DNA from 3 places in the Streptomyces sp. NBC_00239 genome. Region 2 is predicted to be linked to each of the others. Evidence: riboswitches for the same ligand, from Rfam matches in the RefSeq annotation. Region 2 holds a riboswitch; each other region holds the start of a gene.
What was found. Region 2 has a riboswitch for cyclic di-AMP ahead of OG764_RS10500 (M23 family metallopeptidase). Riboswitches for the same ligand answer to the same signal wherever they lie in the genome.
Positions count from the first base shown of each region.

Region 1: another riboswitch for cyclic di-AMP. It lies ahead of OG764_RS19570 (M23 family metallopeptidase); the one in region 2 lies ahead of OG764_RS10500 (M23 family metallopeptidase).
Region 3: another riboswitch for cyclic di-AMP. It lies ahead of OG764_RS07640 (LysM peptidoglycan-binding domain-containing M23 family metallopeptidase); the one in region 2 lies ahead of OG764_RS10500 (M23 family metallopeptidase).

Region 1 covers NZ_CP108095.1:4,414,911-4,418,828, forward strand. Annotated here, with positions in the region: gene OG764_RS19550 (DUF488 domain-containing protein) at 1-113, opposite strand, end outside; gene OG764_RS19555 (TetR/AcrR family transcriptional regulator) at 110-703, opposite strand; gene OG764_RS19560 (FBP domain-containing protein) at 836-1,324, shown strand; tRNA gene OG764_RS19565 (tRNA-Met) at 1,392-1,465, shown strand; cyclic di-AMP (ydaO/yuaA leader) riboswitch at 1,811-1,945, shown strand; gene OG764_RS19570 (M23 family metallopeptidase) at 1,955-3,031, shown strand; partial or broken gene OG764_RS19575 (PrsW family intramembrane metalloprotease) at 3,030-3,918, opposite strand, start outside.
Region 2 covers NZ_CP108095.1:2,405,079-2,408,996, forward strand. Annotated here, with positions in the region: gene OG764_RS10495 (GntR family transcriptional regulator) at 1-504, opposite strand, end outside; gene OG764_RS10500 (M23 family metallopeptidase) at 788-1,582, opposite strand; cyclic di-AMP (ydaO/yuaA leader) riboswitch at 1,595-1,754, opposite strand; gene OG764_RS10505 (M16 family metallopeptidase) at 1,982-3,349, opposite strand; gene OG764_RS10510 (M16 family metallopeptidase) at 3,370-3,918, opposite strand, start outside.
Region 3 covers NZ_CP108095.1:1,747,661-1,751,578, reverse strand. Annotated here, with positions in the region: gene OG764_RS07655 (aspartate aminotransferase family protein) at 1-506, shown strand, start outside; gene OG764_RS07650 (DUF6126 family protein) at 520-693, shown strand; gene OG764_RS07645 (tyrosine-protein phosphatase) at 690-1,490, opposite strand; cyclic di-AMP (ydaO/yuaA leader) riboswitch at 1,835-1,998, shown strand; gene OG764_RS07640 (LysM peptidoglycan-binding domain-containing M23 family metallopeptidase) at 2,001-2,990, shown strand; gene OG764_RS07635 (SGNH/GDSL hydrolase family protein) at 3,177-3,918, shown strand, end outside.

The DNA.
Region 1 (3,918 bases), 2.0 Mb from region 2:
CCGGCGGCCGCCTTGGTGATGCCGCGCGGCCACAGGCGGTCGACGAGGACGCGGGTTCCGTCCGCGGGCCCGGGCGGGTCGTAGACGCGGCGCACGCCGATGCGGGAGCTCATGGGGCCAGCGTCGCCGACGGGGGCGCCGACGGCCACCGGGTGAGGAGCGCGTGCAGGGCCTCGATGGCGCGCCCCCACGAGGCCTGCGGGTCGCGGGGGTGGCCGAAGCCGCCCGCGGCCTCCAGCGAGGTGAACCCGTGCAGGGTGCTGCGCACCAGGCGGACCGCGTCGGTGCGGTCCGGTTCGGCGAGGTCGTAGCCGAGGAAGAGGGCGTACGTGAGCTCGACGAGGCGGGTGTGGCCCGGGGAGGCGGCGAGGGTCTCGGGGGGCAGCCGGAGCTGGGTGGCCGCGTACCGGCCGGGGTGCCGGAGGGCGAAGTCGCGGTAGGCGTCGGCGAAGGCGGCCAGCGCGTCCCGTCCGGAGCGGCCGGCCAGTGCGGCGCCGATCCGGTCGGCGAAGGCGGTGGCCGAGCCGGTCGCGACCCGGGTGCGGAGGTCCTGGAGGCCCCGGACGTGCGCGTACAGGCTGGCGTCCTTCACTCCGAAGCCGCGGGCCAGGGCGGAGACGGTGATCAGGTCGAAGCCGATCTCGTCCGCCAGCTCGGCCGCGGCCTCGACGACGCGCTCCGTGGTCAGTCCGGCTCGGGGCATGTCCGGGCTCCTTCCGTCGTTCCGTGTCGGTGTCGTCGCGGCGGCCGCCCGTGCCCGGAGGGCCCGGGGCCGGCCCGGCGAACGGAGTTAATCATTTGCCTAGGGGTCCTAGGCAACATTAGCGTGCGGTCCATGAAGGCACTGACCGAGAACGACATCCGCGGCTCGTTCGTGAACTGCTCGAAGGGCGAGGCGCAGCGGCTGCCGCTGCCGCGCGACCTGGCCGACCGGCCGTGGGACGACCTCGACTTCCTGGGCTGGCGCGACCTGTCCGCCCCCGACCGCAGCTACCTGGTCGCCGAGCACGAGGGCCGGCTGACCGGCATCACGCTGCGCTTCCCGACGGCCCGCCGCAGCCTCCTCCAGCGCAGCATGTGCTCCGTGTGCCTGACCACTCATCCGGGCGGCGGTGTCTCGCTGATGACCGCCCGCAGGACGGGCCGGGAAGGGCGGGAGGGGAACTCGGTCGGGCTGTACGTCTGCACCGACCTGGCCTGTTCGCTGTACGCGCGGGGGAAGAAGCAGCCGGACGGCGGCATGCGGATCGAGGAGTCGCTGACGGTGGACGAGCAGGTCGACCGGGCCCGCCGGAACCTCGCCGGATTCCTCGCCTCGCTCTGACCTCGGGGGTCCCGGGGAAAAGGTGGCGCGGGGGACCTCCGGGATGGCGTAGAGTTGGGTTTACCGACGCGGGGTGGAGCAGCTCGGTAGCTCGCTGGGCTCATAACCCAGAGGTCGCAGGTTCAAATCCTGTCCCCGCTACTCAGTACGGAGGCCCGGATCCTTTTGGATCCGGGCCTTCGTCGTTTCCGGCACCGGACGGTCGTTTCCGGCGCACGCTCGGACACGGACCGTAGTCGAAACGCCGCACTCCGCAGTCTTGTTGACGTGGCGTCAGTTGACGCGTGTGGCCGAGGAGATACCCAAAGGGCCGTCAGAGTGCCCGGATTGAAGTGATCTTGTCCGTAAAAGTCCAGGCCAGAGCCGGTCGGAGCGTGGCTGATACACGCGAAGGATCAGTCGCGACAGCTTGGAATCACTCCCCTGTGTCTATTACCGTTCGATAACGCAGCGCGGTCGTCCCAGCCGTCGCAAGAGACGGCACCGTGCGCGTACGCGCCGAATTCCGCAAGGGAACCGGGGAACCACCAATTTGGGGTGAATCGGGCCCAACAGGGCCCGTAGGAGACCTTCCTGCTCCGAACCCGTCAGCTAACCCGGTAGGCGAGAAGGAAGGAAAGGAGCGCCCCCGTGGCGTCCAACACGCCTGCCCCCGAGGCCCCCGAGAGCTTCGACGGCCCCCACGCGGGTGCCTGGGGCGAGTGGAACCCCACCGAGGACTCCGTACGGCCCGCCCGGGGCCGGCACCGCGTGGCCAAGCAGCGCGGCGGCCTCGCCCGCAGCTCGACCGTGCTCGGTGTCGGTGTCATCGCCGCCGTCGGCGCGGGTGGGATCGCCAGCGCGCAGGACCGCCCGCAGGTCTCCATATCCATGCCCTCGATGCTCTCCGGAGTGTCCGGGGAGATCGGGGAGTTCGCGGATTCCGCGACCTCCTTCGTCGACGGGGAGCGGACCGCCGGCCAGGTGCCGGACACCGTGTCCGTCGCCGCCCCGCTGACCACCGCCGGAGTCGCCCCGGACCAGGCCGAGTCGGGCACCGACGCGGGTGAGGCGCTGCGCAACCGCATCCTCCAGCAGGCCGAGTCGCAGGCCGACGCCGCGGCCGCCGAGGCCAAGCAGGCGGCCGCGAAGGCCGCCGAGGAAGCCGCGGCGAAGGAGGCCGCCCAGCACCGGGAGGCCGCCCGCAAGGCCGCCGAGGAAGCCGCGAAGGAAGCCGCGCGCGCCGCCGCCGAGGAGAAGGCCCGGGCCGCGGCCGAGGCCGAGCGGAAGGCGGAGGAGCAGGCCGAGGAGGCGCGGCTGGCGAAGCTCGCCGGCGCCTACGCGCTGCCCACCAGCTCGTACACGCTCACCTCGCACTTCGGCGACTCCGGTTCGATGTGGTCTTCCGGCCACCACACCGGCCTCGACTTCGCCGCCCCTACGGGCACCCCGGTCAAGGCCGTGCACGGCGGCACGATCGTGTCGGCCGGTTGGTCGGGCGCGTACGGCTACCGGATCGTGCTGCGCCTCCAGGACGGTACGGAGATCTGGTACTGCCACCTGTCCTCGATGTCCGCGACCTCGGGCACGGTGGCCACGGGCGAGACCATCGGCCGGGTCGGCGCCACCGGCAACGTCACGGGCGCGCACCTGCACCTGGAGGTGCGGACGGGCGGGGTGGCCCAGGATCCGCTGGCGTGGCTGCAGGGCAAGGGCCTGAGCGTCTGACGGCGGCGGGCGGGCCGGGGGCCCCGGCGTCGGCGGCCTGACCGGGGTCCGCGAGGGCGGCGGCGGGCGGGCCCGTGGCGCGGCGCACGCGGACGGCGAACCAGACCAGCAGTGCGAAGGCCGGGACCATCACCGTCCCGTAGACCAAGTGGAAGCCGTGCTCGCCGAGTTCGGAGGAGCTGTTCCACAGGGCGTGGACGGCCATCGCGAGCGCGAGGCCGAGCAGCGGGAGCAGCCGCCGTCCCCGGCGGCCGGCCGGGCGTTCCGCCGAGGGGCCGTCGTCGCCGCCCCGGCGGCCGGCGGTGGCCGCCAGTGCGAATCCGATGCCGGTGAGTGCCGTGAACAGCGGGTGCGCGAAGGGCGACATCACGATCCGCACGAAGAAGGTGGCGGCCGTGAGGGAGTCGGGGACCGACGTCCCGCTGTCCAGGTCCTGCCCGAAGGCGTTGCCGAGGTAGAGGATGTTCTCGGTGAACGCGAAGCCGGTCGCGGTGAACCCGGCGAGGGCCAGCCCGTCCGCGATGCCGCCGGCGCGGCGCCGGCGGAAGAGGTGCACCAGCAGCAGTGCGGCCGCCTTCGCGGTCTCCTCCACCACCGGCGCGATCGCGATGGAGCCGATCTGGTCGGCGTCGTAGGGGTCGGCGGTGGCCGCGGCTATCCAGCGGGTCGCGAAGCTGTTGGCCACTATGGCGATCAGCGCCGCCGCGCAGGCACCCCAGGCGAAGCAGAACACCAGCTGCGGCCACGGCCGGGCGCGGACGCCGAGCCATCGGAACGCCGCCATCAGCGGCGGCACCGGCAGGACCGCGAGCCCGAGCCCCACCAGGAAGCCCGGGGTGCCGGTCTGCTCCCGCACCATCCCGAGGATCAGCACCCCGGCGGTCGCG
Region 2 (3,918 bases):
CTCCACCGGGGCAACGGGAGCCTCCACCGTGTACATCCACGCCGTCTTGTGGCGCAGCTGGGTGAGCAGGGCGATCAGCCCCGGGCTGCCGGAGGCCTGGGTGAGCGTCTCGTGGAACCAGCCGCCCAGGGAGCGCAGATCCTCGCCCTGGCCCCGCCTGGCCCGCTCCTGGCCCAGCCGGACCAGTCCGCGCAGCACCTTCAGGTGGGCCTCGGTGCGCCGCTGGGCGGCCCGGGCGGCCCCCAGGGGCTCCAGCATCATCCGGATCTCCAGGACGTCGGCGGCCTCCTGCTCGGTGGGCTCGGCCACGCAGGCGCCCGCGTGCCGGCGCGTGGTGACGAAGCCCTCGGACTCCAGGGTGCGCAGGGCCTCGCGGACGGGCACCCGTGAGACCCCGTAGCGGCGGGCCAGCAGTTCCTCGGTCAGCCGGCCGCCCGGCTCGAAGACACCGGTGACGATGTCCTCGCGGATGGCGGTGCACACCGCGTGCGCCGGAATACGCAAAACCGGACCTCCGCTTGTTTCCCGCCCCGCGCATCGCGGTGGGCGACTTCTGGCGATCTCTGGCGAGCTCATCCCTGCGAGCCTATTGCAGCACACCGGAATTCCCGAGGGCGGCCGGAATTGAAATCCGGTCTTTTGGCGATCCTTTGCCCGGGCGCACTGCCTTCGCCCGGGCATGCCGGCCTGCACCCGGGCACGCCGAAGGCCCCGGCTCGGGGAGCCGGGGCCTTCGGGAAGCCTGTGTGCCGCGCCGGGCGGTGTCGCGCCGGCCTCGGGCAGGGTGTCAGACGGTGACGCCGTGCGAGCGGAGGTACGCGATCGGGTCGATGTCCGAACCGTAGTCGGCACCGGTGCGGGCCTCGAAGTGGAGGTGCGCGCCGCTGGAGTTGCCGGTGTTGCCCGACAGGCCGATCTGCTGGCCCGGGGTGACCTGCTGGCCGACGACCACGTTCAGCGAGTCCATGTGGCCGTACTGGGTGTACGAGCCGTCGTTGTGCTTGATCACGACGTTGTTGCCGTAGGCGCCGCCCCAGCCCGCCTCGACCACGACGCCCATGCCGACGGCGCGCACCGAGGTGCCGAGGTCCGCGTGGAAGTCGATGCCGGTGTGGCTGCCGGAGGACCACATGGCCCCGCCGGCGTGGTACTGGGTGCTGACGTAGGAGCCCTGAAGGGGGGCGACGAACTGCAGGAGGCGCTTGCGCTCGGCCTCGCGCTCGGCGCGCTCCTTGGCCTCGCGCTCGGCCTTGGCCTTCGCCTCGGCCTTGGCCTTGGCCTCGGCGGCGCGCTGCTTGGCGTCGGCCTCGGCCTGCGCCTTGGCGGCGGCGATCTCGGCGGCCTGCGCCTGGACGGTGGCCTGGGTCTCGATCTGGCCGGCCATGTCCTCGGCGACCACGACGGTGTTGAGACCGGTGTCCTCGAACTTCTCGGGGGCCGGACCGGCGGCGAACGCGGGGCCCGCGAGAGAGCCGACCACACCCGTGGCGGCGAGGGCGGTGACCCCGGCTATGCCGGCGGCCTTGCGGTTCATGCGGCTGGAACCACGGTGCTTGCCGGTGGGTCGAGTGCCAAACGCCATGAAAAGGCTGATCCTTTCCTTCCCTCTCGCCTACCGGGTTAGCTGACGGGTTCGGAGCAGGAAGGTCTCCTACGGGCCCCCTCTGGCGAGGCGGTCCGATTCACCCCAGGGACACTTGTGGGTCCCCGGCTCCCCAGGCTCGCGCCTGACGGGGACTCGGCGATTGCTGTCCGGTGCCGCGGGTGCGGCGTGTACAGCTGACGGACAGCTGGACCGAAACTAGGCGGATCATCATCCGATCACCAAACAGACACGCGGTTTTGTGGCGTACGCCACTAGGCATAGCCGCAACCATCCCAATGAAACGGACAATTGACATGAAGTGGGGCCCTGGCGGAGATTCCGCCAGGGCCCCTGATGCTTCAGGCCGCTTCGGGCCGAGCAGATCCGCCTCCGGGCTCAGGCACCGACCACGGTCACCGGGCCGAGGCCCAACGCCCGTACCGGCTCCTCGATCTGCGACGCGTCACCCACGAGCACGGCGACGAGGCGGTCCGCCGGGAAGGCGTTGACGACCGCCGACGTGGCCTCCACGGTGCCCGTTTCGGCCAGGCGCGCGTACATCTGCGCCTGGAAGTCGTCCGGGAGCTCCTGCTCGACCTGATCGGCGAGCGTGCCCGCGACGGCCGCCGCGGTCTCGAACTTCAGCGGGGCCACGCCCACCAAGTTCTGCACCGCCACGTCCCGTTCGGCATCGGTCAGCCCGCCCTCCGCGAGCGTCCGGAGCACCTTCCACAGGTCCTCCAGCGCCGGCCCGGTGTTCGGCGTGTCCACCGAGCCGCTGATGGCCAGCATCGACGCACCGGTGCCCTGCGCCGTGGAACGAATCACCTGGCCGAAGGCCCGGACCCCGTACGTGTACCCCTTCTCCTCTCGCAGCACCTTGTCGAGGCGCGAGGTGAGGGTGCCGCCGAGGCAGTACGTGCCGAGCACCTGGGCCGGCCACACCCGGTCGTGCCGGTCCGCGCCGATCCGGCCGATGAGCAGCTGGGTCTGGACGGCGCCGGGGCGGTCCACGATCACCACGCGGCCCGAGTCGTCGGCGGTGATCTCCGGCACCGGGCGGGGCTCCGCGGTGCCGCCGGTCCAGGCGCCGAGGGTGTCGGCGAGGACCGCGTCCAGGTCGGTGCCGCCCAGGTCGCCGACGACCACCGCGGTGGCCGTGGACGGCCGTACGTGCGCCTCGTAGAAGGCGCGCACGGCCGCGGCGTCGATCCGGGACACCGTCTCCTCGGTGCCCTGGCGCGGCCGGGACATCCGCAGCGAGGCCGGGAACAGCTCCTTGGAGAGCTGCTTGGCCGCCATCCGGGACGGGTTGGCCAGCTCGTGCGGGATCTCGTCGAGCCGGTTGCGCACCAGGCGGTCCACCTCGCTGTCGGCGAAGGCGGGTGCCCGCAGCGCCTCGGCGAGCAGGCCGACCGCCTTGTGCAGGCGGGAGACCGGGACTTCCAGGGAGACCCGGACGCCCGGGTGGTCGGCGTGCGCGTCGAGGGTGGCGCCGCAGCGCTCCAGCTCGGCGGCGAACTCCTCGGCGGAGCGCTTGTCGGTGCCCTCGGACAGCGCGCGGGCCATGATGGTGGCCACGCCGTCCAGGCCCGCCGGCTCGGCGTCCAGCGGGGCCGCGAGGATGATCTCGACGGCCACCACCTGCTGGCCGGGCCGGTGGCAGCGCAGCACCGTCAGGCCGTTGGCCAGGGCGCCGCGCTCCGGGGCGGGGAACGCCCACGGCGTGGCCTCGCCGGCCTGCGGCCGGGGGTGGAAGGTCATCGTGGCTGCGGTCGCGTCGCTCACTGGGCCGCCTTCTCGGTCTCGTCGTGCTCGTCGTGCTCGTCGGTGGCGCTGTCTTCGGTGCCGGGGTCGCCGGACCCGGCGAGCGGCTCGTACACCAGCACCGCGCGGTTGTCGGGGCGCAGCCGGGCGGCGGCCACGGCCTGGACCTCCTCCGCGGTGATGTCGAGGACCCGCTCGACGGCGGTCAGCGCCAGCTGCGGGTCCCCGAAGAGCACGGCGAACCGGCAGAGTTCGTCGGCGCGGCCCGCGACGGTGCCGAGCCGGTCCAGCCACTCGCGTTCCAGCTGGGCCTGGGCCCGCTCCATCTCCTCGGCGGTCGGGCCCTCGGCGGCGAAGCGCGCGAGCTCCTCGTCCACGGCGGACTCGATGGTCGGGACCTCGACGCCGCCGGAGGTCTTGACGTCCAGCCAGCCCAGCGAGGGCGCGCCGGCGAGGCGCAGCAGGCCGAAGCCGGCGGCCACGGCGGTCTGGTCGCGCCGCACCAGGCGGTTGTGCAGCCGGGAGGACTCGCCGCCGCCGAGGACGGTCAGCGCCAGGTCGGCGGC
Region 3 (3,918 bases), 660 kb from region 2:
GCGTGCTCGTGCACTCGGCGAGCTTCGGGTCCAACGCGCAGGCGATGGCGGCCGGGCTGGCGGTCCTGTCCGTGATGGCGGACGAGGACATCGTGGCGCGTGCCGCGGCCACCGGGGACCTGCTGCGCGGCCGGCTGGCGGCGCTGGTGGACGAGTACGAGCTGCTGCACCAGGTGCGGGGCCGCGGCCTGATGATCGGCATCGAGTTCGGCCGGCCGTCCTCGCTCGGGCTGCGCAGCCGGTGGTCGGTGCTGCAGGCGGCCCGCAAGGGGCTCTTCGCGCAGATGGTCGTCGTTCCGCTGCTGCAGAAGCACCGGATCCTGACCCAGGTGTCCGGGGACCACCTGGAAGTGATCAAGCTGATTCCGCCGCTGGTGATCGACGAGAAGGACGTCGACCGGTTCGTCACGGCCTTCCGGGAGGTCATGGACGAGGCGCACGGCGGCGGCGGGCTGATGTGGGAGTTCGGCCGGACGCTGGTGAAACAGGCCGTCGCGAATCGGTGACAGAATCGCTCGCATGGACGACAGCGAGACCAGCGGTACGGACCCGGAGCCGAGGACGGGGGCCCGCCGGTTCATCGAGGACCGGATTCCGCGGGGGCTCGCGATCCGGGTCTTCGTGTACGTCGTGGCGGGCCACCTCTTCGCGGCCTTCGTCTACCTGCTCTTCACCGTGGGCGGCGAGCGCTAGCGGGCCTCCTCCAGGAGCCGGGTGCGCAGCCGCTCCAGGGTTTCGGGGCTCAGCCCCAGGCCGTCGGACAGGTACGGGTCCACCCCGCCCCAGGTCTCGTCGATGGCGGCGAAGGCCGCGTCCAGGTACTCGGCGCGCGCGTCGAAGAGGGGGCCGAGCAGCTCCAGTGCCTCGGGGCTGTGCTCGTCCTCGGGCCCGCTGCGCTTGACCCGGTAGCGGCGGTGCGGGGCGTTCGATTCCAGGTAGTCCGCCGTGATGGCGTCGCGCTCGACGCCGAGCGCGAGCAGGGTGACGGCGATGGACAGACCGGCGCGGTCCTTGCCGGCCGCGCAGTGCAGCAGCACCGGCACGCTGTCGTCGGCCATCGCGTGCACGACCCGGCTGTGCTCCGCGGTCCGCTCCTTGATCATCCTCTGGTACGAGAAGGACATGCGCGCGGCGGCCTTGCCCTCGCCGAGGATGTCGCGGAGCTGCTCGACGCCGCCCTCGCGGACCATCCGCCAGAAGTCGCCGCCGTACGCCGGGTCGGACAGCGGGAGGTTCACGTGCCGCACGCCGGTGAGTGCCACGTCCGCACCCTCAAGGGCCTGATCGGACGCGTTGCGGAAGTCGAAGATGGTGTGGAGGCCGAGCGAGTTGAGGTACTCGGTATCCGTTTCGGTGGCATGTGCCAGATGTCCGCTTCGGAAGAGATGACCGCTACGCACCCGACGTCCGTCAATGGTCGGAAGGCCGCCTACGTCACGGAAGTTACGGACTCCGGTCAGCCGGGGCTCGGTCGGTATGCGCTGGGTCACGTGGGCTCCTTGCGGCGAAGTGGGGCACCTGGGGCTATGTCCGAATTGCGCTACTTGGCGTCAAGTTACCGCAAGGGTCGGGCAGATGTGGAGGGGCGTGCGGGCACGTCCGCCCCTCGCTCGTGAGCAGGATCATACGGTGACCGTGCGTGCTGGGGGGTCCGAGTCGAAACCCGTTGTGGGGACGGCTGTTACGTGCCCGCAATAGACGGACAGTGACCGTAATTCCGGCGATCATTCAGCTCCCCGATTCCTTTGGGGAATTCATGACTTGTTCCGCCCGGCCGAACTCGATTACGTTCACGGCCGAGCCGGGTGGAACGCCAAATCCTGCCGCCACCCGGAAACCGCATCCGACCAATTACGTACGGCAGGAGCGGGGGAACCAGGTAAGCCGCCGTTCTGGATCTTTACTCCGGAACGGCTTGGGGTGAAGCCGTACTCGTACGGCCGGACATCTCCAGTCCGAACCCGACAGCTCACCTCGCAGGCGACGGAGAGGAATTCGCCATGCCCGGAAAGGGTAAGCACCGCCGCCCGAAGAGCAACCCGATGGCCCGCGGCCTCGTCGCCGCCGGCACGGGAAGCGCGGCGCTCGCGCTGCCGCTGATGGGCGCCACCGGCGCCCACGCCGCCGAGAAGGCGGCCGCCCCGGCCGCGGTTCCGGCCCAGGCGGCGGCGCACGTCCAGGCCCAGGCGCCGGCTTCGGCCGCTGCGACGAAGGCCGCGCCGACCACGTACACCGTCGTCGCCGGCGACTACCTCTCCAAGATCGCCGCGGAGCGGAACCTCGAGGGCGGCTGGGAGCGGCTCTACGCCGACAACCGCGCGGCGGTCGGCACCGATCCGTCGCTGATCCACCCGGGTCTGGAGCTGACCCTCGGCGGCACGGCCAAGACGAAGGCCGGCGCCAAGGCCGAGGGCGAGCCGAAGCGCGAGCGCGCTTCCCGGTCCGGTCACAAGTCGGCGGCGCCGCAGAGCGCGCGCACCTCGGGCTCCTCCGAGTCGGGCTCCGCTTCCTCTGCCGACTCCTCTTCTTCGTCTTCTTCGTCTTCGGCTTCCGGGTCCGCCGTGGCCGCCGGCTCGAAGTCCGCCGCCGGGTTCGTCGCGCCGGTGTCCGCCCCCATCTCCACCTCGTACCGCCAGGGCGGCAGCATGTGGTCCAGCGGTTACCACACCGGTGTGGACTTCACCGTCGGCTCCGGCACCACCGTCCACGCCGTCGGCGCGGGCACCGTGGTCTCGGCCGGCTGGGCCGGCTCGTACGGCAACGAGGTGATCATCCGCCACGCCGACGGCCACTACTCGCAGTACGCCCACCTCTCCTCCCTGAGCGTCTCCTCCGGCCAGAGCGTGTCGGCCGGCGACTCCGTCGGCCTGTCCGGCTCCACGGGCAACTCGACCGGGCCGCACCTGCACTTCGAGATCCGCACCGGGCCGTCGTACGGCGACGACATCGACCCGCTCGCCTACCTGCGTGCGCAGGGCGTGAGCGTCTGACGGCTCACGCCGTCCGACGGCCGGGGCCGGAATCCGAGGGGGATTCCGGCCCCGGCCGCGTGTGCGCCCGCTCTTATTCCTGACGTATTCCAAATGGCTGAAACTGACCGGGTGGTATAGATCACCCCGCGTCAACCCCTTCCTACGGTCGCGTAAGTCACATCGCGAGGTGAAAGATGTGCTCCCGTGGCAGGCGATTCGACTTTTCTCTCATCCGGACGGGGTCCCGTGATCCCCTTCGGCTCCTACGCGGCGATCGGCGACAGCTTCACCGAGGGTGTGGGCGACCCCGGCCCCGGCCCGGGCGGGCCCGGCGGCCCCGGTATCCCGGACGGCCGGGTCGGCCTCGACGTCCCCGGAGCGAGTGAGGCCTTCGTGGGCTGGGCGGACCGGCTCGCCGTCCTCCTCGCCGACCGGCGCGAGGAGCACGACTTCCGGTACGCCAACCTCGCGGTGCGCGGCCGGCTCCTCGACCAGATCGTGGCCGAGCAGGTGCCCCGGGCCAAGGAGCTGGCCCCCGAACTCGTGACCTTCTGCGCGGGCGGCAACGACATCATCCGGCCGGGCAGCGACCCCGACGACGTCGCGGAGCGATTCGAGGCGGCCGTCGCCGACCTCACCGGCGCGGTCGGCACGGTCATGATCACCACCGGGTTCGACACGCGGGGCGTCCCCGTCCTGCGCCACATCCGGGGCAAGGTCGCCACGTACAGCGCGCACGTCCGGGCGATCGCCGACCGGTACGACTGCCCGGTGCTCGACCTGTGGTCCCTGAAGTCGATCCAGGACCGGCGGGCCTGGGACGACGACCGGCTGCACCTGTCGCCGGAGGGGCACACCCGGGTGGCCCTGCGGGCGGCCCAGGTCCTGGGCCTGGAGGTGCCGGCCGACCCGGACCAGCCCTGGCCGCCGCAGCAGCCGCGCGGCT